4 regions of the Bradyrhizobium sp. 61 genome follow, and region 1 is predicted to be linked to each of the others. Evidence: predicted binding sites of a transcription regulator. Region 1 holds the regulator's gene; each other region holds the start of a gene.
The links. Region 1 encodes PhoB, which activates phosphate uptake and scavenging genes when phosphate is short. Its sites were predicted from a motif close to TGTCATNNANCTGTCAT; they were not measured.
Positions count from the first base shown of each region.

Region 1 (5,093 bases):
GCCTGCGCAACGCCATCGTGGGTTCGATCATCATGACCGTGCTCGGCGTCGGCATCGGCGCGCCGCTCGGCCTGTTCGCCGGCACCTATCTCGCCGAGTACGGCCGCAACGACCGCCTGACCTCGGTGATCCGCTTCATCAACGACATCCTGCTCTCGGCGCCCTCGATCATCATCGGCCTGTTCATCTATGGTGCGGTGGTGGTGCCGATGCGCGGCTTCTCGGCGATTGCCGGCGCACTCGCACTCGCGGTCATCGTCATCCCGGTGGTGCTGCGTACCACCGAGGACATGCTGCTGCTGGTGCCGAACGCACTGCGTGAGGCGGCCTCGGCGCTCGGCCTGCCGCGCTCGCTGGTGATCAAGCGCATCGCCTATCGCGCGGCGCGCTCGGGCCTCATCACCGGCGTGATGCTGGCCACCGCCCGCGTCGCCGGCGAGACCGCGCCGCTGCTCTTCACCGCGCTGTCGAACCAGTTCTTCAGCCTGGGTCTGAACAAGACGATGGCGAACCTGCCGGTCACCATCAACAATTTCGTGCAGAGCCCCTACGCCTACTGGAAGCAGCTCGCCTGGAGCGGCGCGCTGCTCATCACCCTGACCGTTCTTGCCCTGAATATTGGCGCGCGCATTCTGAGCGCCGAGAGGACCGCAAAATGAGTGATCTTTCCGTATCGATGAGCGCGGCCGGTGGTTTGCCGCAGGCGCCGGTGCTGCCCGAAGCTCCGGCCAAGGTGACGGTGCGCAACCTCAATTTCTACTACGGCGAGCAGCACGCGCTGAAGAACATCAATCTGGCGCTCGGCACCAACCGCGTCACGGCGTTCATCGGCCCGTCGGGCTGCGGCAAGTCGACCCTGCTGCGCATCTTCAATCGGATGTACGACCTCTATCCGGGCCAGCGCGTCACCGGTCAGCTCATGCTCGACCAGACCAACGTCCTCGACCCCAAGCTGGACCTCAATCTGCTGCGCGCCCGCGTCGGCATGGTGTTCCAGAAGCCGACGCCGTTCCCGATGACGATCTACGAGAACATCGCCTTCGGCATCCGCCTTTACGAGAAGATCTCGAAGTCCGAGATGGACGACCGCGTCGAGAACGCGCTGCGCGGCGGCGCGCTGTGGAACGAGGTCAAGGACAAGCTCAACGCCTCCGGCCTGTCGCTCTCCGGCGGCCAGCAGCAGCGCCTCTGCATCGCCCGCACGGTCGCGGTGCGGCCCGAGGTGATCTTGTTCGACGAGCCCTGCTCGGCGCTCGACCCGATCTCGACCGCCAAGGTCGAGGAGCTGATCCAGGAGCTGTCCGAGAACTACACGATCGCGATCGTCACCCACAACATGCAGCAGGCGGCGCGCGTCTCCGACAAGACCGCCTTCATGTATCTCGGCGAACTGATCGAGTTCGACGACACCAGCAAGATCTTCACGTCGCCGACCGACCGGCGCACGCAGGATTACATCACCGGCCGGTTCGGCTGAGGAGACGGAACATGGGTTCTGAACATACCGCAAAGGCCTTCGATACCGACCTCCAGGAGCTCACGCGCCTGGTCGCCGAGATGGGCGGCATCGCCGAGCGCATGATCGTCGATTCCGTCGACGCGCTGATCCGCCGCGACGTCGCGCTCGGCCAGCGCGTGGTCACCATCGACGCCGAGCTCGACGCGCTCCAGAAGAAGATCGAGGAGCGCGCCGTGCTCACCATCGCGCGCCGCCAGCCGATGGCGGTGGATCTGCGCGAGATCGTCGGCGCCATGCGCGTCGCCACCGATCTCGAGCGGATCGGCGACCTCGCCAAGAACATGGGCAAGCGCGTCGCGGCGCTGGAGACGGATTTCCATCCGCTCAAGCTGTTCCGCGGCCTGGAGCACATGACCGACCTCGTGCAGCAACAGGTCAAGTCGGTGCTGGATGCCTATGCCGCGCACGATCTGCCGGCGGCGATGGCGGTGTGGAAGGGCGACGAGGAAGTCGACGCCATCTGCACCTCGCTGTTCCGCGAGCTCCTCACCTACATGATGGAGGATCCGCGCAACATCTCGTTCTGCATCCATCTGATGTTCTGCGCCAAGAACATCGAGCGCATCGGCGACCACGCCACCAACATCGCCGAGACCGTGTTCTACATGATCGAGGGCCAGGCGATCACCGACAAGCGGCCGAAGGGCGACATGACGACCTTCGCCACGACGGTCCCGAACACTTAAGGAGCGACGAACACCATGGGCGCACGCATTATGGTGGTTGAGGACGAGGAAGCTCTCACCGAGCTTCTCCGCTACAACCTCGAAGGCGACGGCTATGACGTCGAGACGGTGATGCGCGGCGACGATGCCGACACCCGCCTCAAGGAGCATATCCCCGATTTGATCGTGCTCGACTGGATGCTGCCGGGCCTCTCCGGCATTGAGCTGTGCCGGCGGCTGCGCACCCGGCCCGAGACCAAGCAGCTCCCGATCATCATGCTCACCGCGCGTGGCGAGGAGAGCGAGCGGGTGCGGGGTCTTGCGACCGGCGCCGACGACTACATCGTCAAGCCGTTCTCGGTGCCGGAGCTGCTGGCACGCGTGAAGGGCCTGCTCAGGCGCGCCAGCCCGGAGCGGCTCGCCACCGTGCTCGCCTATGGCGACATCGAGCTCGACCGCGACAAGCGCCGCGTGGCGCGCTCGGGCCGGCCGATCGATCTCGGCCCGACCGAATATCGCCTGCTGGAGTTCTTCCTGGAGCATCCCGGCCGCGTGTTCTCGCGCGAGCAGTTGCTCGACAGCGTCTGGGGCCGTGACATCTACATCGACGAGCGCACCGTCGACGTCCATATCGGGCGCCTGCGCAAGCTGCTCAATCTCGGCCGCGAGCAGGATCCGATCCGCACCGTCCGCGGCGCGGGCTACGCACTGGACGATCGCTTTGCGAAGGCGGAGCAGGCGTAAGCTCGGTGAGCTGCGGCCACATTCTCGGTGTCGTCCCGGACAAGCGCAAGCGCGGGTCCGGGACACCCAAAGCGATCGGTTATTGTGTGAAAAGGTAACTCCGAGTCCCCGTAGCCACATCTTGCGGTGGTTAAGGGTCCCGGATCTGCGCGTGCTCAAGGCGCGCTTGTCCGGGACGACATCGGATTTGTTGAGCCGCCATCGTGTGACGGCTCCTTTCTGAGCTCAGAACGACTTCAGCGCGGACCCGGCTTCGCCGGCGCGCGCCGGCGATCGGCCGCGGGCTGATACGCCACGCGCGAGTGCTGGGCGCAGTAGGGCAGGCCGGAGAGCGCCTTGCCGCCGCAGAAGAAGAAATCCGGGCTCGAGGGATCGCCGACCGGCCAGTGGCAGGTGGCCTCGTTCAGCTCCAGCAGCGACAGCCGCTGGCTCATCGGCACGACGTTGTCGTAGGTGACCGGTTCGGCCTCGACCTCGACTTCGAAGGCTTGCGCCAGCGCGGTGTTGCCGCGTGCGATCGGACGGGTCACCCTCATCATGTGCTGGGCGGGGCGCGCCTTGCGCGGCCGCGGCGCTGCCGATGAAGGGCTCTTGGCGCGGCCCGACAGGCCGAGCCGGTGCACTTTGCCGATCACGGCATTGCGGGTCACATTGCCGAGTTCAGCGGCGATCTGGCTGGCCGAAAGTCCGGCCTCCCAGAGCTTTTTCAGCTGCTCGACGCGATCATCCGACCAGGTCAAAACGGTCATTGCACCCTTTCCTTCGCCGGCGCCTGCCATCCTGGCGGCCGCACGGCGAATGCCTAAGCTTCGAAAAACCCGTGCCGCCAGAATCCCTTAAGGCTCGCCGGGCGCACCAGATGCGCCCGAACGCTTACGCCGGTACATGAGGACTTAGAGGATCAGAACTGCTGCACGAGATGTCGTATCTGACAAGCCAAACGCTACAATATGGCGTGACTCACGCGCAAGAGTCCGCCGACTCGCTTCCACATGTTCCGTGGCGGAAACACGCAAAATCGCCACCGCAAGACTACGGATTCTGCGTTTCGCGAGGCTTTCCGGGCGGCATTGACACCGGTTTCACCAGGCATAAGATAGTCAGGCGTGCCGCCCTTAAAAGGCGGCACGTTTCGTTTTCCGAGCCGGTCAATGGTGCGTTGCGCAATGCACGCTCACGCCGTCCGCAACATTCAAGTGATCGTCATGACTAACAGCGCAGCGCCGCATTTGCTCCCCGTTTTCGCCAGGTCCGACCTCGGTTTCGAGCGCGGCGAAGGCTGCTGGCTGATTGCGACCAATGGCGATCGCTATCTCGATTTCACCTCGGGCGTGGCGGTGAATGCGCTCGGCCATGCTCATCCTGCGTTGGTCAAGGCGTTGCAGGAGCAGGCCACCAAACTCTGGCACATGTCGAACCTGTTCCAGAGCCCGGACGGCGAGAAGCTCGCCGCGCGTCTGTGCAATGAAAGCTTCGCGGACTTCGTGTTCTTCTGCAATTCCGGCGCCGAAGCGCTGGAAGGTGTGATCAAGCTGGTCCGCCATCATCACTTCTCCAAGGGTCATCCGGAACGGTACCGCATCGTCACCTTCGAAGGCGCCTTCCACGGCCGCACGCTGGCAACGCTCGCCGCGACCGGTTCGGCAAAATATCTCGAAGGGTTCGGCCCGCCGATGGACGGCTTCGACCAGGTCCCGCATGGCGATATCGAAGCCGTCAAGAAGGCGATCGGTCCGCAGACCGCCGGAATCCTGATCGAGCCGATCCAGGGCGAGGGTGGCGTGCGTTCGGCAACGCCCGCCTTCCTGAGGGCGTTGCGCCAGCTCTGCGACGAGAAGGGCCTGCTGCTCGCGTTCGACGAGGTGCAGACCGGCATGGGCCGCACCGGCGATCTGTTCGCGCATCGCCGCACCGGCGTCACGCCTGACGTGATGTCGCTGGCCAAAGCGCTCGGTGGCGGCTTCCCGATCGGCGCGGTGCTGGCGACCGCGGACGCGGCTGCCGGCATGGGGCCCGGCTCGCACGGCTCGACCTTCGGCGGCAATCCGCTCGCGATCTCGGCTGCCAACGCCGTCCTCGACGTCATGCTCAAGCCCGGCTTCTTCGAACACGTGCAGAAGATGTCGCTGCTGCTCAAGCAGAAGCTCGCCTCCGTGATCGATCGT
Region 1 is NZ_JADPIU010000019.1:13,220-18,312, reverse strand. Features, by position in the region: gene pstA (phosphate ABC transporter permease PstA) at 1-659, shown strand, start outside; gene pstB (phosphate ABC transporter ATP-binding protein PstB) at 656-1,477, shown strand; gene phoU (phosphate signaling complex protein PhoU) at 1,489-2,205, shown strand; gene phoB (phosphate regulon transcriptional regulator PhoB) at 2,221-2,928, shown strand; gene IVB46_RS08365 (GcrA family cell cycle regulator) at 3,165-3,677, opposite strand; gene IVB46_RS08360 (aspartate aminotransferase family protein) at 4,134-5,093, shown strand, end outside.

Region 2 (5,093 bases), on a different contig from region 1:
GCTCGACGATCGCGATCATGCCGATGCCGCAGTTGAAGGTGCGCAGCATTTCGAGCTCGGCGATACCGGCTTGGGCGGCCAGCCATTTGAACACCGGCAGCACCGGCAGGCGCGCCAGATCGATACCGACGCCGAGATCTTTCGGCAGCACGCGCGGAATGTTGTCGGTGAAACCGCCGCCGGTGATGTGGGCGAGCCCCTTCACCGCGCCGGTCTCGCGGATCGCACGCAGGCAGGATTTGACGTAGAGCCGCGTCGGCGTCAGCAGCGCGCCGCCGAGCGTCATGACCGGCGCGAACGGGGCCGGCGCCTCGAAGCTGAGGCCGGACTGCTCGACGATCTTGCGCACCAGCGAGAAGCCGTTGGAGTGCACGCCAGAAGAGGCAAGGCCGATCACGGCATCGCCCGCGGCGATGTCCTTGCGCGGCAACAAGGTACCGCGCTCGGCGGCGCCGACGGCAAAGCCGCCGAGGTCGTAGTCGCCGTCCTTGTAGAGGCCGGGCATCTCGGCGGTCTCGCCCCCGATCAGGGCGCAGCCGGATTCGCGGCAGCCTTCGGCGACACCGGCGACGATCGAGGCGGTCGCCTCCGGGTCGAGCTTGCCGCAGGCGAAATAGTCGAGGAAGAACAACGGCTCGGCGCCCTGCACCACGAGGTCGTTGACGCTCATGGCGACGAGGTCGATGCCGATCCCGCCATGCAGGCCGGTCTCGATCGCGATCTTGACCTTGGTGCCGACGCCGTCGGTCGCGGCGACCAGGACGGGGTCCTTGAAACCGGCCGCCTTGAGGTCGAACAGGCCGCCGAATCCGCCGATCTCGGCGTCGGCGCCGGGCCGCGCGGTGGCGCGCACCATCGGCTTGATCAGATCGACCAGGCGGTTGCCCGCGTCGATATCGACGCCTGAATCGGCGTAAGTGAGGCCGTTTTTGCGGTCGGTCATGCCCGATTTCCAGTGGGTTTGCGGCTGGTTACGTCGAATTCCGGGGACGCGCAATGGCAAGCGTGGCGCCCCGCCCTATACTATGTAGATATCAACCGGTTCAGCCTTCAAACGGGCCGGATTCGAGGTCAGGCCGGGTGCCAGGAAGCGCCGCGTGAGTATTCCGAATATCATTACCCTGGGCCGCATCATGCTGGTCCCAATCATCGTCTGGGCCATCGTGTCGAGCCAAATGGAGGTTGCGTTCGCCGTCTTCCTCATTGCCGGCGTGAGCGATGCGGTCGACGGCTTCCTCGCCAAGCGCTTCAACATGACCAGCGAGCTCGGCGCCCTGCTCGATCCGCTCGCGGACAAGGCGCTGCTGGTCTCGATCTATCTGGCGCTGGGCATCTGGGGGGACATCCCGCGCTGGATCGTGATCCTGGTGGTGTCGCGCGACATCATGATCGTCGCCGCCGTGATGGTGTCCTGGCTGTTCGACAAGCCGGTCGAGATGAAGCCGTCGAAGGTGTCGAAGCTTAACACCGCCGCCCAGGTGGCCTATGCGGCGCTGGTGCTAGCCTCCCTCGCCTTCGGCTTCAAACCAGCGCCCTATGATATGATCCTGATGGGCCTCGTCACGGTCTTCACGCTCTCTTCCGTGTCGCTCTATCTCGTCGAGTGGCTGCGGCACATGAGTACGATCGAAGCCAAGTAGCACAATCGAGGCCAAATGAACCGGGATGCGGCCCCCTAAAAGGCCAACTCCCGCTCGATGAAGTCGAATCTCTTCAAACGAAGCCGGCGCGCCGGCACGGAGCACAGCAAGCGTGGCAGGCCGCGTTCATCCCCGACAATTGGCATTCTCGCTTCCGCACGCGGAAAGCCTCAGCCGGGACAATTTTCTCGAAGGCCCCGCCAACGAAGCCGGTCTTGCCCTCATCGATGCCTGGCCTGAATGGCCGAACCGGATCATGTGGCTGGCCGGCCCGGAAGGAAGCGGCAAGAGCCATCTCGCCGCGATCTGGGCCGAGGCTTCCGGCGCCCGCTCGACCACAGCCAATGGGCTGACCGCCGAAAACGTCCCGGGCGCGCTCGCCACCGGCGCGCTGGTGGTCGAGGATCTCAGGGCAAAAGAGCTCGACGAGCGGGCCCTGTTTCATCTGATGAACCTCGCCCGCGAGGATGGGGCCTACCTGCTCTTCACCGGCCGCGAGGTACCGGCGTCGCTCGAGATCGAGCTGCGCGACCTGCGCTCGCGGCTGCGCGCGGTGCCTGTGATCTCGCTGCTGCCGCCCGACGACCAGCTCTTCCGCGGCCTGATCGTCAAGTTCTGCGCCGACCGCCAGCTCGCCGTGGATGAGAGCGTGGTCAGCTACCTCGCCACCCGCCTGGAGCGGTCTTCGGCGGCCGCACGGGAGGCCGTTGAGCTGCTCGACAGCGAGGCCCTGCGCCTCGGTCGCCCCGTCACGCGGGCGCTGGCCGCCGAGTTGTTTCGGGACGCCTGACCCTTCCGCCCTGGCTCCAAGGCCGCTTGACGCGGCGCAGCGGCGGAACATCAATGTCATCGAAACGTCATCGGACTAACACATGCTCCCGCCGGTTTTGCGCATAAGTCGCAAATTGGGGCGAACTGGATGGATCGACTTCTGATGGACTCTGCGCAAGCTGTTGAAATTAAAGAAAAAGCCCCGGAGACCGAGGGCCTGCCGGCGATTGCCTCAAGTCCCGAGCGCTTCATCAATCGCGAGCTCTCCTGGCTGCATTTCAACCGCCGCGTCCTGGAGGAAGCGGTCAATCCCAGCCACCCCATGCTGGAGCGGGTGCGATTCCTGTCGATTTCAGCGAATAACCTCGACGAATTCTTCATGGTTCGCGTCGCCGGCATCAAGGCCCAGGTGCGCGAAGGCATTGCCGAGCGCGCGCCCGATGGCCTGACGCCGTCCGAGCAGCTCGCGCTGATCAACCGCACCGTCTCGCAGCTCGCCTCCGACCAGCAGGCGATCTGGCGCGACCTGCGCAGCACGCTGGCCGACGTCGGCATCGCACTGGTCGACGGCAAGGACGTCACCAAGGCGGAACGGACCTGGATCGAGGACTACTTCCTCAACAACGTGTTTCCGCTGTTGACCCCGCTCGCGATCGACCCGGCTCACCCCTTCCCGTTCATTCCGAGCCTCGGCTTCACCATCGCGCTCCAGCTGACGCGCGCCGCCGACGGCAAGCAGATGAACGCGCTGATTCGTATGCCCGGCAAGATCGACCGCTTCATCCGGTTGCCGGCCGAGGGCAAGGTCGTGCGGCTGATCTCGCTCGAGCAGGCGACCGGGCTGTTCATCAACCGCCTGTTCCCCGGCTACAATCTCCACGGCCAGGGCGCCTTCCGCATCATCCGCGACTCCGAGCTCGAAATCGAGGAAGAGGCCGAAGACCTCGTCCGCCTGTTCGAGACCGCTCTGAAGCGCCGCCGCCGCGGGTCGGTGATCCGGCTCGAGATCGACGGCAAGATGCCGGAGGAGCTGCGCAGCTTCGTGCAGCATGCGCTGTCGGCCGCCGACGACGAGGTCTTCCTGGTCGACGGCGTGCTCGCCATGAACGAGCTCTCGCAGCTCACCCGCCTCGACCGGCCCGATCTCGAATTCACCCCTTACGTACCGCGCCATCCCGAGCGCGTGCGCGAGCATGGCGGCGACATCTTTGCCGCGATCCGGCAGAAGGACCTCGTCGTCCATCATCCCTACGAATCCTTCGACGTGGTGGTGCAGTTCCTGCAGCAGGCCGCCCGCGATCCCGATGTCGTCGCGATCAAGCAGACGCTTTACCGCACCTCCAACAATTCGCCGATCGTGCGCACGCTGGCGGAAGCCGCCGAAGCCGGCAAGTCCGTCACCGCGCTGATCGAATTGAAGGCGCGCTTCGACGAGGAGGCCAACATCCGCTGGGCCCGCGACCTCGAACGCGCCGGCGTGCAGGTCGTCTACGGCTTCCTCGAACTGAAGACGCACGCGAAGCTCTCGATGGTGGTGCGCCGCGAGGGCGGCGGCCTCACCACTTACGTCCACACCGGCACCGGCAATTATCACCCCGTCACCGCACGTATCTACACCGACCTCTCCTACTTCACCTCGGATCCGACCATCGGCCGCGACGCGGCGCGCGTGTTCAACTTCATCACCGGTTATGCCGCGCCGAGCGATCTGGAAAAGATGGCGGTGTCGCCGCTGACGTTGCGCAAGCGCATCATCGAGCACATCCAAGGCGAGACCGCGCATGCGCGGCATGGCCGCCCCGGCGCGGTCTGGATGAAGATGAATGCGCTGGTCGACCCCGACATCATCGACGCGCTCTACGAGGCCTCACAAGCCGGCGTCCAGGTCGAGCTCGTGGTGCGCGGCATCTGCTGCCTCAGGCCCGGCATTCCAGGCCTGTCGGAGAACATCCGCGTCAAGTCGATCATCGGGCGCTTCCTCGAACACGGCCGAATCTACTGTTTCGGCATGGGCCAGGGCCTGCCGAGCGCGAAAGCGGCTGTGTATATCTCCTCGGCCGACATGATGCCACGCAACCTCGACCGCCGCGTCGAGGTGCTGTGTCCGCTGCAAAATCCCACGGTGCATCAGCAGGTTCTCGAACAGATCATGGTCGCGAATCTGAAGGACAATGAGCAGAGCTGGCAATTGTTGCCGGACGGGTCCTCGACGCGTATGAAGACCGCGAAGGGCGAGGAGCCTTTCAACGTCCACAACTACTTCATGACAAATCCGAGTCTATCTGGCCGTGGAAAGTCGCTCAAGGAATCCTCGCCGCGCCGTCTCACGCGCCGTAATGAACGTCATCAATCTTGATCCGGGATCGAGGACGTGAAGCGGCCGCGTAAGCGCGGCTCGAGCGTCGCGGTCATCGATATCGGTTCCAACTCGGTCCGTCTCGTCGTCTACGAGGGACTGACGCGGAGCCTCATTCCGATCTTCAACGAGAAGACGCTGTGCGGCCTCGGGCGCGAGGTGCAGAGCACGGGCCTGCTTGCGCCCGATGCCGTCGACAAGGCGCTGACCTCGCTGAAGCGGTTCCGGGCCCTGTGCCGCGTCATGCAGGTCGGTCGCGTGTTTGCGATTGCGACCGCAGCCTGCCGCGATGCCTCCAACGGCCCCGACTTCATCGCGAAAGCCGA
Region 2 is NZ_JADPIU010000047.1:42,095-47,187, reverse strand. Features, by position in the region: gene purM (phosphoribosylformylglycinamidine cyclo-ligase) at 1-943, opposite strand, end outside; gene IVB46_RS13610 (CDP-alcohol phosphatidyltransferase family protein) at 1,098-1,640, shown strand; gene IVB46_RS13605 (DnaA/Hda family protein) at 1,753-2,430, shown strand; gene IVB46_RS13600 (RNA degradosome polyphosphate kinase) at 2,575-4,767, shown strand; gene ppx (exopolyphosphatase) at 4,783-5,093, shown strand, end outside.
Region 2: the regulator PhoB is predicted to act here: its motif matches at 2,485-2,501, upstream of IVB46_RS13600 (RNA degradosome polyphosphate kinase).

Region 3 (5,093 bases), on a different contig from region 1:
GGCTCGGCGCAATCGAAAGTCGAGGTCTGCGGCCCGTCGCCGTCGTCGAACGACCAGGCGCAGGTGGCGCCGACCGGCACCGCGCCGGTCAGGCGCACGGTCACCGGATGGTCGGTCGGGGTGAGGTAATTCTCTTTGACGTTGTCGCGGGTGCAGGGCTGGTTGACCCGGCCTTGGAGGTCGATGCAGAGCCGGTTGACCATGTTGCGGGCCCAGCCGCGGCCCTCGCTCTGGAGCTCCAGCGACTGCTCGGCGGCGAGGATGCTGCGGTTACGCGCGTTCTCGACATGGAGCTGGAAGTCGCGCTCCTCGCGGAACAGGCGGAAGCGGTTGCGCACCTCCCAGGATATCTGCATCGCACCGGCGTTCTGCGCGGCGGCGCGCTCGAGCGGCAAAGACGTCAGAATCCCGGCAAGCAGCAGGAGGCCTGCGGGGAGGGTACGAAAGGAAAAAGGGATCATGGCCCGCGTGTTCAACGGCAAAGTTGAGGCGGAAATAAGAGAGCATTGCTGCCCCGCCCGCAACCTTTGTCTGACGGTCGCCCGCCCGCCTTACCGCTTGCTGGCCTGTCGCAACGACCGCTCGCGTTCCATCGCTGCTACCTGCTTGGGCAGGTTGCCTTGCGCGCAGGCCTCGGCCAGCCGCCGCCGCTCGTGCCAGGGCTCCACCACGTTCATCCAGAGCTCGCGCGCGCCCATGATGGAGATGGCGAGGCCGAACGGGATCACGAAATAGAGGATGCGGAAGACCAGCAGGGTCGCCAGAAGCTGCTCGCGGCCGAATTCGGGCAGCGCGACCAGCATGGCGACATCAAACACGCCGATCGAGCCGGGCGCGTGGCTGGCAAAGCCGATCAGCGTCGCCAGGATGAACACCACCGCCAGCGACATGAAGTCGATCGACGGATTGGCCGGCATCAGCAGGTACATCGCCGTGGCGCAGAAGCCGAGATCGACCACGCCGATCAGGATCTGGACCAGCGTCAGCGGCGCCGAGGGCAGCACCACTTTCCAGCCCTTCTGGCCGAGCTCGCGGCGCTTCTCGCCCATGCAGAGCCAGACCAGATAGGCGCCGATCGAGGCGAGGCCGCCGAGCCCGATCAGCCGGTTGATCGACGACGGCAGTTGATCCATCGATGAGGCGGCATCCGGATGGATGACCATGCCGATCGAGAGCACGAAGATGTTACCGAGCCAGAAGGTCAGGCCTGACAGGAAACAGATCTTCGCGACGTCGATCGCGTTCAGCCCGTAGTCCGAATAGATCCGGAAGCGGATCGCGCCGCCGGTAAAAACGGTGGCGCCGATGTTGTGGCCGATCGAATAGGACGTGAAGCTGGAGAGTGCTGCGATGCGATAGGGCACATGCTTCTTGCCGATCGTTCGCAGTGCAAAATAGTCGTAGAAGGTCAGCGTACAGAACGCGAAGACGACGCAGATCGCCGCCAGCCCGATATTCCCGCGGGGAATCTCGGTCAACGCGGTCAGGATGACGCCGGTATCGATGTCCTTGAGAGTGCGCGCAAGCGTTGTGATCGCGAAGGCGATGATGAAGACGCTCGCAGCAACACCGAGCCGTCGCCAGCCGATCCATCTCTTGAAGCCGCGCTTCAGCGCGGGCAGCAGTCCGTGCATTCATCCTCCCGGCGGGGGGCAAGACCGATCGGCCAGACATTGGCCGGTCGGGTGCGATCACTGCCCGAAATGGGCTTCGACCGCTAGGCATGGTGTAGCTCATTTAAGGCAAAAACAGCGACTTGTGCAGCCCTTGACAACGATAGGTTCTGCGTTCGACCGATAGGTTCTGCGGTGGACCGCCGCTTTTGTCATATGTGGTTCATATCGGGCGCGCGTTAAGCATATGAGTCGGGGCACCTGCCTGGAACGCGCGTCCGCATCTTGACATGATTTCGTGTCCGCCCGCAGTCGGCATTGTTCCAACGCAAGCGATGCGAGCTTTTTGGGAACGTCGGTACCGTGCGCCGGTTAGCGCTCCATCAGCAATCGAACATGGCGGAATCATCGGCTTTTCGTGCGAGCCGACGCCTCCGTGTTCCCGAAACCGCGAGGATCGGAACGATGGGACTGTTCACAAAAGACATCAAGACCATGAACGACCTGTTCGTGCACCAGCTTCAGGACATCTATTACGCCGAGCAGCAGCTTACCAAGGCGCTGCCGAGAATGGCAGATAAGGCCACCGATCCGCAGCTGAAGCAGGGCTTTTTGACGCACCTCGAAGAAACCAGGCAGCACGTCAAGCGGCTCGAGGAAGTGTTCAAGATGCACGGCGCGCAGGTGAAGGCGGTCGACTGCCCGGCCATCGACGGCATCATCGAGGAAGCCGACGAGACCGCCGGTGAAGTCGCCGACAAGGCGGTGCTGGACGCCGCCCTGATCAATGCGGCCCAGGCCGCGGAGCATTACGAGATCGTCCGCTACGGCAGCCTGATTGCCTGGGCCAAGCAGCTCGGCCGCAACGACTGCGCCACCGTGCTCGCCAAGACGCTGGAAGAAGAGAAGGCGACCGACAGGAAGCTGACCACGCTCGCCGAGAGCAAGGTCAACCGGCGCGCGGCGAGTTAGGGCCGGCGTTGCTGCGCAAGGCGTCGCGCGGTCATCCCGCGCGGCGCTCGCGTATGACGCATCCATCATTCGGTCATTGTCGAAACATGATGGCGGTCTGGAGGCGTATGTTTCGCATGGGGCTGCAACCGAGGCGGCAGCATGCGAGCCAGCACCATCAAATATGAACCCCTCGACGGCGGAGCCGCTGCGCAGCGTGCCGGCTCGCGCTTTGCGACATCCCTCACGCTTGCCGCGATGAGCCTCGGCTATGGCGTGGTCCAGCTCGACGTCACCATCGTCAACACCGCGCTGGATGCGATGGGCAAATCGCTCGGCGGCGGCGTCGCCGAGCTGCAATGGGTGGTCAGCGCCTACACCATCGCCTTTGCCGCCTTCATTCTGACCGCCGGTGCGCTCGGCGATCGCATCGGCGCCAAGCGCATCTTCATGGCGGGGTTCGCCATCTTCACCGCGGCCTCGCTCGCCTGCGCGATGTCGCCCAATGCGGCCGTGCTGATCGCAGCGCGGCTGGTCCAGGGGCTGGCGGCGGCGATCCTGGTGCCGAATTCCCTGGCGCTGCTCAATCATGCTTATGCGGACGACCGCGAGCGTGGCCGCGCCGTGGCGGTCTGGGCCGCCGGAGCGAGCCTGGCGCTGACTGCCGGTCCCTTCGTCGGCGGCGCGCTGATCACGCTGGTCGGCTGGCGCGCGATCTTCCTGGTCAACCTGCCGATCGGTCTTGCCGGCTTGTGGCTGAGCTGGCGCTACGCTAGCGAGACCACGCGGTCGCGCGCGCGCGAGATCGATCTGCCCGGCCAGCTCGCCGCGATCGCCGCGTTGGGCACGCTTGCCGGCGCGATCATCGAAGCTGGCGCGCTCGGCTGGAGCCATCCAGCCGTGATCGCAGCATTCGTTGCCTCAGCCGCATTCGCGGTGCTCTTCGTCTGGCGCGAGAGCCGCACCGTGCAGCCGATGCTGCCGCTGTCGCTGTTCCGTCACCGGCTGTTTACCCTGACCACGATCGTCGGCCTCCTCGTCAACATCGCGATCTACGGCCTGATCTTCGTGCTGAGCCTGTATTTCCAGAGGATCAACGGGCTGTCGGCCTGGTGGACCGGGCTCGCCTTCGTGCCGATGATGGGGGCGGTGCTGCCCGTCAACCTGCTGGCGCCGCGTGTGGCCGAGCGCATCGGCTCGTGCCCGACCATCGTGGTCGGCGCCTGTATCTCGGCGCTCGGCTGTCTCGGGCTGCTCTGGACCGAAGCCGGGACCAGCTACTGGGCGATCTTTGCGCAGATGATCGCGATCAGCGGTGGACTTGGCCTGCTGGTGCCGCCGCTGACCTCCACCTTGCTCGGCAGCATCGACAAGGCGCGCTCCGGCATCGCCGCCGGTGTCCTGAACGCGACGCGACAGACCGGCAGCGTGCTCGGCGTCGCGCTGTTCGGCTCGCTGGTGGCTTCGGACAGTGCATTCATGACGGGCCTTCACCAGTCGCTAATCATATCGGCGGCCGTCCTGCTGCTCGCCGCCGCCGTGATCGGCCTCGGCGCAAATGCACCTGACGCAAAGGCGCAAGGGCGCTCAATGTGAGCGATCCCACACATTCTCTGTTCACCATTCCCGAAACCGGCGCATAGCCGGTTACCGACTGTCCATCTCTGCCGGCTCTAGTGCGGTTGGAATAGGGGCCGGCAATGTATCAAGTTCTTTACTGCCTGACGGATCAGCATGATTGGCGTCTGGTCGCACTCGGCGGAGCGGTATGTCTGCTCGCCAGCGCGGCGGCGATCAGCCTGTTCCACCGCGCGCGTGCGGCGCGCGGGGGAGCTCGCGTATCGTGGGTCGCGCTTGATGCCGTTGTCGCCGGCGGCGGCATCTGGGCGACCCATTTCATCGCGATGCAGGCTTACGGTCCGGGTGCGGGCGGCGCTTACAACATTCCGTTGACGGTCCTGTCGCTGATCTTCGCGATCGCGGTCACCTTCATCGGGCTGAGCATCTCGGTGTCGGTGACGCGGGCGGGCCTGGTTGCGCTCGGCGGCGCCGTCGTTGGTGGCGGCGTTGCCGCCATGCACTACACCGGTATGATGGCGCTCGAGATTCCCGCGCACATCGGCTGGACGACCGGCACAGTGACGGTCTCGATCGTGCTCGGCATCGTCCTCGGGTCGCTTGCCCTGGTCGTTGCAGGGCGCCGCGACAGCCTTGCGGGCGCGCTCGGCGCGACTGTGCTGCTGACGCTTGCCATCGTCTCGCATCATTTCACCGCCATGGGCGCCGTGGAGCTGACGCCGGATCCTGCGGTCGTGATCAGCGGCCTGTCGATCCCGCCGGCCTCATTGTCGATCCTCACCGCCAGCGCCGCCGCTGCGATCATCGCGATCGCGCTCGCGGCGGCTCTGCTCGACCGCCGTGCCAAGGGCGAACTGGGACGCCAGCAGGTCGTGCTGGATACCGCGCTCGAGAACATGTCGCAGGGACTGTGCATGTTCGATGCGGACGGCAAGATCCAGCTCTTCAACG
Region 3 is NZ_JADPIU010000014.1:49,762-54,854, forward strand. Features, by position in the region: gene IVB46_RS06280 (hypothetical protein) at 1-461, opposite strand, end outside; gene IVB46_RS06285 (YbhN family protein) at 552-1,634, opposite strand; gene IVB46_RS06290 (ferritin-like domain-containing protein) at 2,079-2,585, shown strand; gene IVB46_RS06295 (MFS transporter) at 2,727-4,160, shown strand; gene IVB46_RS06300 (EAL domain-containing protein) at 4,265-5,093, shown strand, end outside.
Region 3: the regulator PhoB is predicted to act here: its motif matches at 1,824-1,840, upstream of IVB46_RS06285 (YbhN family protein).

Region 4 (5,093 bases), on a different contig from region 1:
GAAGTCGTCCCGATCGCGCCTGTGGCGCCGGCCCGCGCGACCCGCGGCGCCGAACCTCGCCACACGCCGGCTGCCGACACCACGCCGGAGCCGGCAGAAGTCGAAGAGGTCTCGCTCGAGGAGGCCGACGCCGAGGAAAACACCGGCAAGGTCAAGGCCGCGGTGCCCGAGTCCGAGGACGACATCGAGGTCGACGAGACCATCGAGGACGATGACGACGATGATTCGACCTTTATCGCCGACGACGAAGAGGGCGATGAGGACGTTACCGACATCATTGGTGATGTCGGAGGTGATGAAGAGACTTGAGATCAGCCCTGATCTGTGAAACAGGGTGCACCGCGCGAGTCACCAGGCTCGGCGGTCGGGAGTGATCCACCAGGATCCTCCCAACTGGAAGACTAAGGGGCCATAGCTCAGCTGGGAGAGCGCTTGCATGGCATGCAAGAGGTCGGCGGTTCGATCCCGCCTGGCTCCACCACGCTTCGCCCTTCGGGCTACGCGTGGCGCAGCCGCGCGGAACTCGAAGGGCGAAGCGTGGTGTCCGGCGAAGCCCGTAGGGCGAAGACGGACTGATGAGACCCCCACCTAACGACTACCCCAGGCGATCTCCGTCAATGTGGTACGTCTACATCCTCCGCAGCGTCGAATTTCCCGAGGAGGAATACGTTGGGGCCACGGAGGATTTGAAGCGCCGGGTTCCGGAGCACAATGCGGGCAGATCCACCCATACCGCCAAGTTCAGACCGTGGAAGCTGATCTGGTACTGCGCGTTCCCCGACAAGTACAAAGCGCTCGAATTTGAGAAGTACCTGAAGTCCCACTCCGGCCGCGCCTTCACGAAGAAGCGGCTGTCCTAGCCTCTAGCCCCCCTACTCCCCGATCACCGCATTCAACCGATCCCGCAGCGCGACGATCTCGTCCTTCATCGCGACCAGTTCCGAGACCGAGCAGTCCGACGCCGCCAGGATCGACTGCGGCACGGCGCGCGCTTTTTCCTTCAAGGCGTGGCCCTGCGGGGTCAGCGCGATCAGCACCTGACGCTCGTCCTCGCGCGAGCGCGTGCGCCTGACGAGGTGGGCGGCCTCGAGGCGTTTGAGCAGCGGCGTCAGCGTGCCCGAATCCAGGAACAGCTTTTCGCCGATGTCCTTGACCGGCACGTCGTCGCGCTCCCACAGCACAAGCATCACCAGATATTGCGGGTAGGTCAGGCCGAGCCGGTCCAGCAGCGGCTTGTAGACCCGGTTGAAGGCATGCGCGGCCGAATAGACCGCGAAGCAGATCTGATTGTCGAGGCGCTGCGGGTCCAGCGCCGATAATTTCCGGGGCATCGAGAATCTCACGCGGTTTCCCCCATTCTGGGACCGGGCGGCCGGACATTCAATTGCGAACAATTAAATGTGAGGCATGCAAATTTCAATTGCGCACAATCTAATTGTTTGCGATGTAGGTTCCACCCCAACCCGAAGACCTGAGGAGACGAAAATGTCGGTAAACGTCCTGTACAAGACCAGCGCCAAAGCCACCGGCGGCCGCGACGGCCATGCCGCGACCCTCGACGGTGCGCTTGACGTCAAGCTCACCACGCCGAAGGAACTCGGCGGCGGAGGCGGCGCCGGCAACAATCCCGAGCAGCTGTTTGCGGCTGGCTATGCCGCCTGCTTCATCGGCGCGATGAAGTTCGTGGCCTCGCAGGGCGGCCCGAAGGTTCCGGCTGACGCCTCGGTCACCTCCACCGTCGGCATCGGCCCGCGCTCGGCCGGCGGCTTCGGTCTCGACATCGATCTAGCCGTCTCGCTGCCGGGCCTTGCCCGCGCGGAAGCCGAGGCGCTGGTCGAGAAGGCCCACCAGGTGTGCCCCTACTCCAATGCCACGCGCGGCAATGTCGACGTTCGCCTGACGGTCGTCTGATCAAACGGCGGATTGGCTGGCCCGAGATCCCCCTCGGGCCGGCCGCTTCCGCTTGATTTGCCACGTTGCGGGATGGCGCAGCGGCGGCGCATGCGGCCCTACGCACCAAGCCATTGCTGGCGCAAAAAAACCTCGCTAGGCCTGTGATCAATGATCGACACAGGGGAAGCGAAGGCATGACTGAAGCCGTTTTGGGCGCAATGAGCGGGCTGCGCGTCATCGATCTCACGCGCGTGCTTGGCGGTCCCTACTGCACCCAGATCCTCGCCGACCACGGCGCCGACGTGATCAAGGTCGAGCCGCCCGCCGGCGACGAGGTGCGCGACTGGGGCCCTCCGTTCCACGAGGAAGACGCGGCCTATTTCATCGGCATCAACCGCAACAAGCGCTCGATCGGCCTCGACCTCGCCTCCGAGGGCGGCCGCCTCGTGCTGCTCAAGATGCTGGAGACCGCCGACGTCCTGATCGAGAATTTCAAGCCGGGCACGCTGGAGAAATGGGGCATCGGCAACGATGTGCTCAGCAAGAAATTCCCGCGCCTGGTGCATTGCCGGATCTGCGGCTTCGGCGCCGACGGACCGCGCGGCGGCAATCCCGGCTATGACGCCATCATCCAGGCGATGACCGGCATGATCGCGGCGACCGGTTCGCCCGAGAGCGGACCGATGCGGATCGGCGTGCCGCTGGTCGACATCACCACCGGCCTCTATGCGGCGATCGGCATCCTGATGGCGCTGTCGGAGCGGCAGCGCTCGGGCCAGGGCCAGTTCCTGGAGACGACGCTGTATGAGACCGGCCTTGCCATCATGCATCCGCACACCGCGAATTATTTCATGCACGGCAAGCCGCCGTCGCTCACCGGCAACGAGCATCCCAACCTCGTGCCTTACGCGATCTTCCCGACCAGGACCGACGATATCTTCATCGGTGTCGGCAATGACGGCACCTTCCGCAAGCTCGCCAAGGAAATCTGCAAGCCCGAACTCGGCACAGATCCGCGCTTTGCCCGCAACAAGGACCGCATCGCCAATCGCGAGGCGCTGCGCGCGGAGCTCGCCGCCGTGTTCAGCCAGCACGAGGCCGAGCCGCTGTGCAACCGCCTGCTCGCCGCCGGCCTGCCCGCAGGTCCCGTGCAGAAGATCGACCAGGCCTTGACCAACCCGCACACGATCGCCCGCGGCGATGTCATCGAGAAGGACTGGTACAAGGGCGTGGCCTCGCCGATCCGGCTCGATCGCAGCAAGCCGAGCCTGCGCCGCCTGCCGCCGAAATTCAGCCAGCACTCCCAGGAGGTGCTGGGCGAGTTCGGCTACTCCAAATCGGAGATCGACGCGATGGTCGAGCAGGGCACCGTCTGCGGCCCCGAGCGCAAGCGCTAAACGCCCTCGCCGTCTCACCCGAGCAAATGCCGCACTGCGGCGCGGGCACGCATGTGCGCCGCGAACGGAGGAGGCTGCGCGCTCGGCATTCGCCTATTTGACGGCTTCCCTTTTGGCCGCGCTTGCTGCTTTCGTTTCTCCCGCTTACACAGTCATGTGAACGTCATATGGCGCTGCTAGCGCAAGCGCTTCTTTTTGACGGCCAAGGGAGGTTTACTTGATGGCTCTTCGACACTTTGGGGCGGCTGCCGCAGTTGCGATCACGATCGGCATGGGCGCATCGCCGGCCTTGGCCGTGACCGAAATCCAGTGGTGGCACGCGATGACCGGCGCCAACAACGACGTCATCGTCAAGCTCGCCACCGACTTCAACGCCTCGCAGACCGACTACAAGGTGATCCCGACCTACAAGGGCAACTATCCCGATACGATGAACGCCGGCATCGCGGCGTTCCGCGCCGGCAACGCCCCGCACATCATGCAGGTGTTCGAAGTCGGCACCGCGACCATGATGGCCGCGACCGGCGCCGTAAAACCCGTCTACAAGCTGATGGCCGAGGCCGGCGAGAAGTTCGATCCCAAGATCTACCTGCCCGCCATCACCGGCTACTACTCGACCTCGAAGGGCGAGATGCTTTCCTTCCCGTTCAACTCGTCGTCGACCGTCATGTGGGTCAACCTCGACGAGCTCAAGAAGGCGAACGTCGAGATCCCCAAGACCTGGCCGGAAACGTTCGAGGCCGCCAAGAAGCTGAAGGCTGCGGGTCATGACACCTGCGGCTTCTCCGGTTCCTGGGTCACCTGGGTCAATCTCGAGCAGCTCTCCGCCTGGCACAACGTACCGCTCGCCAGCAAGGCCAACGGCCTCGACGGCTTCGACACCGTGCTGGAGTTCAACGGCCCGCTCCAGGTCAAGCATCTCGAAACCCTGGTCGAGCTGCAGAAGACCAAGACCTACGACTATGCCGGCCGCACCAACACCGGCGAAGGCCGCTTCACCTCCGGCGAATGCCCGATCTACCTGACCTCGTCGGCGTTCTTCGGCAACGTCAAGGCGCAGGCCAAGTTCAACTTCACCGCCGTGCCGATGCCATACTATCCGGACGTCAAGGGCGCGCCGCAGAACTCGATCATCGGCGGCGCTTCGCTCTGGGTCATGGGCGGCAAGCCGGCCGACGAATACAAGGGCGTGGCGAAGTTTCTGACCTTCCTCTCGGACACCGATCGCCAGGTCTACATCCACAAGGCCTCGGGCTATCTGCCGATCACCAAGGCAGCCTACGCCAAGGCGAAGGAAGAAGGCTTCTACAAGGATCAGCCTTATCTCGAGACCCCGCTGATCGAGCTGACCAACAAGGAGCCGACCGACAATTCGCGCGGTCTGCGCCTCGGCAACATGGTTCAGCTGCGTGACGTCTGGTCGGAAGAGATCGAGCAGGCGCTGGCCGGCAAGAAGACCGCCAAGCAGGCGCTGGATGCCGCCGTCGAGCGCGGCAACACGATGCTGCGGCAGTTCGAAAAAACCGCCGTCAAGTGAGGCGACGAGCGGCAGGCCGCGACCCGGCCTGCCGCTTCTGCTGACATCATGCAAAAGCAAGCCATTTTCCAAGCAAAACTATTGCCCTACGCGCTGGTTGCGCCGCAGCTCGCGATCGTCCTGATTTTTTTCTACTGGCCGGCCGCGCAGGCGGTGATCCAATCCTTCCTGCTCCAGGACGCCTTCGGTCTGTCGACAAGCTTCGTCTGGTTCGAGAATTATCAGGACCTGTTCAAGGACCCGGCCTATTTCGAGGCGGTTGTCCG
Region 4 is NZ_JADPIU010000082.1:137,881-142,973, forward strand. Features, by position in the region: gene IVB46_RS31545 (TIGR02300 family protein) at 1-309, shown strand, start outside; tRNA gene IVB46_RS31550 (tRNA-Ala) at 406-481, shown strand; gene IVB46_RS31555 (GIY-YIG nuclease family protein) at 618-860, shown strand; gene IVB46_RS31560 (MarR family transcriptional regulator) at 873-1,331, opposite strand; gene IVB46_RS31565 (organic hydroperoxide resistance protein) at 1,486-1,911, shown strand; gene IVB46_RS31570 (CaiB/BaiF CoA-transferase family protein) at 2,088-3,290, shown strand; gene ugpB (sn-glycerol-3-phosphate ABC transporter substrate-binding protein UgpB) at 3,511-4,827, shown strand; gene ugpA (sn-glycerol-3-phosphate ABC transporter permease UgpA) at 4,876-5,093, shown strand, end outside.
Region 4: the regulator PhoB is predicted to act here: its motif matches at 3,441-3,457, upstream of ugpB (sn-glycerol-3-phosphate ABC transporter substrate-binding protein UgpB).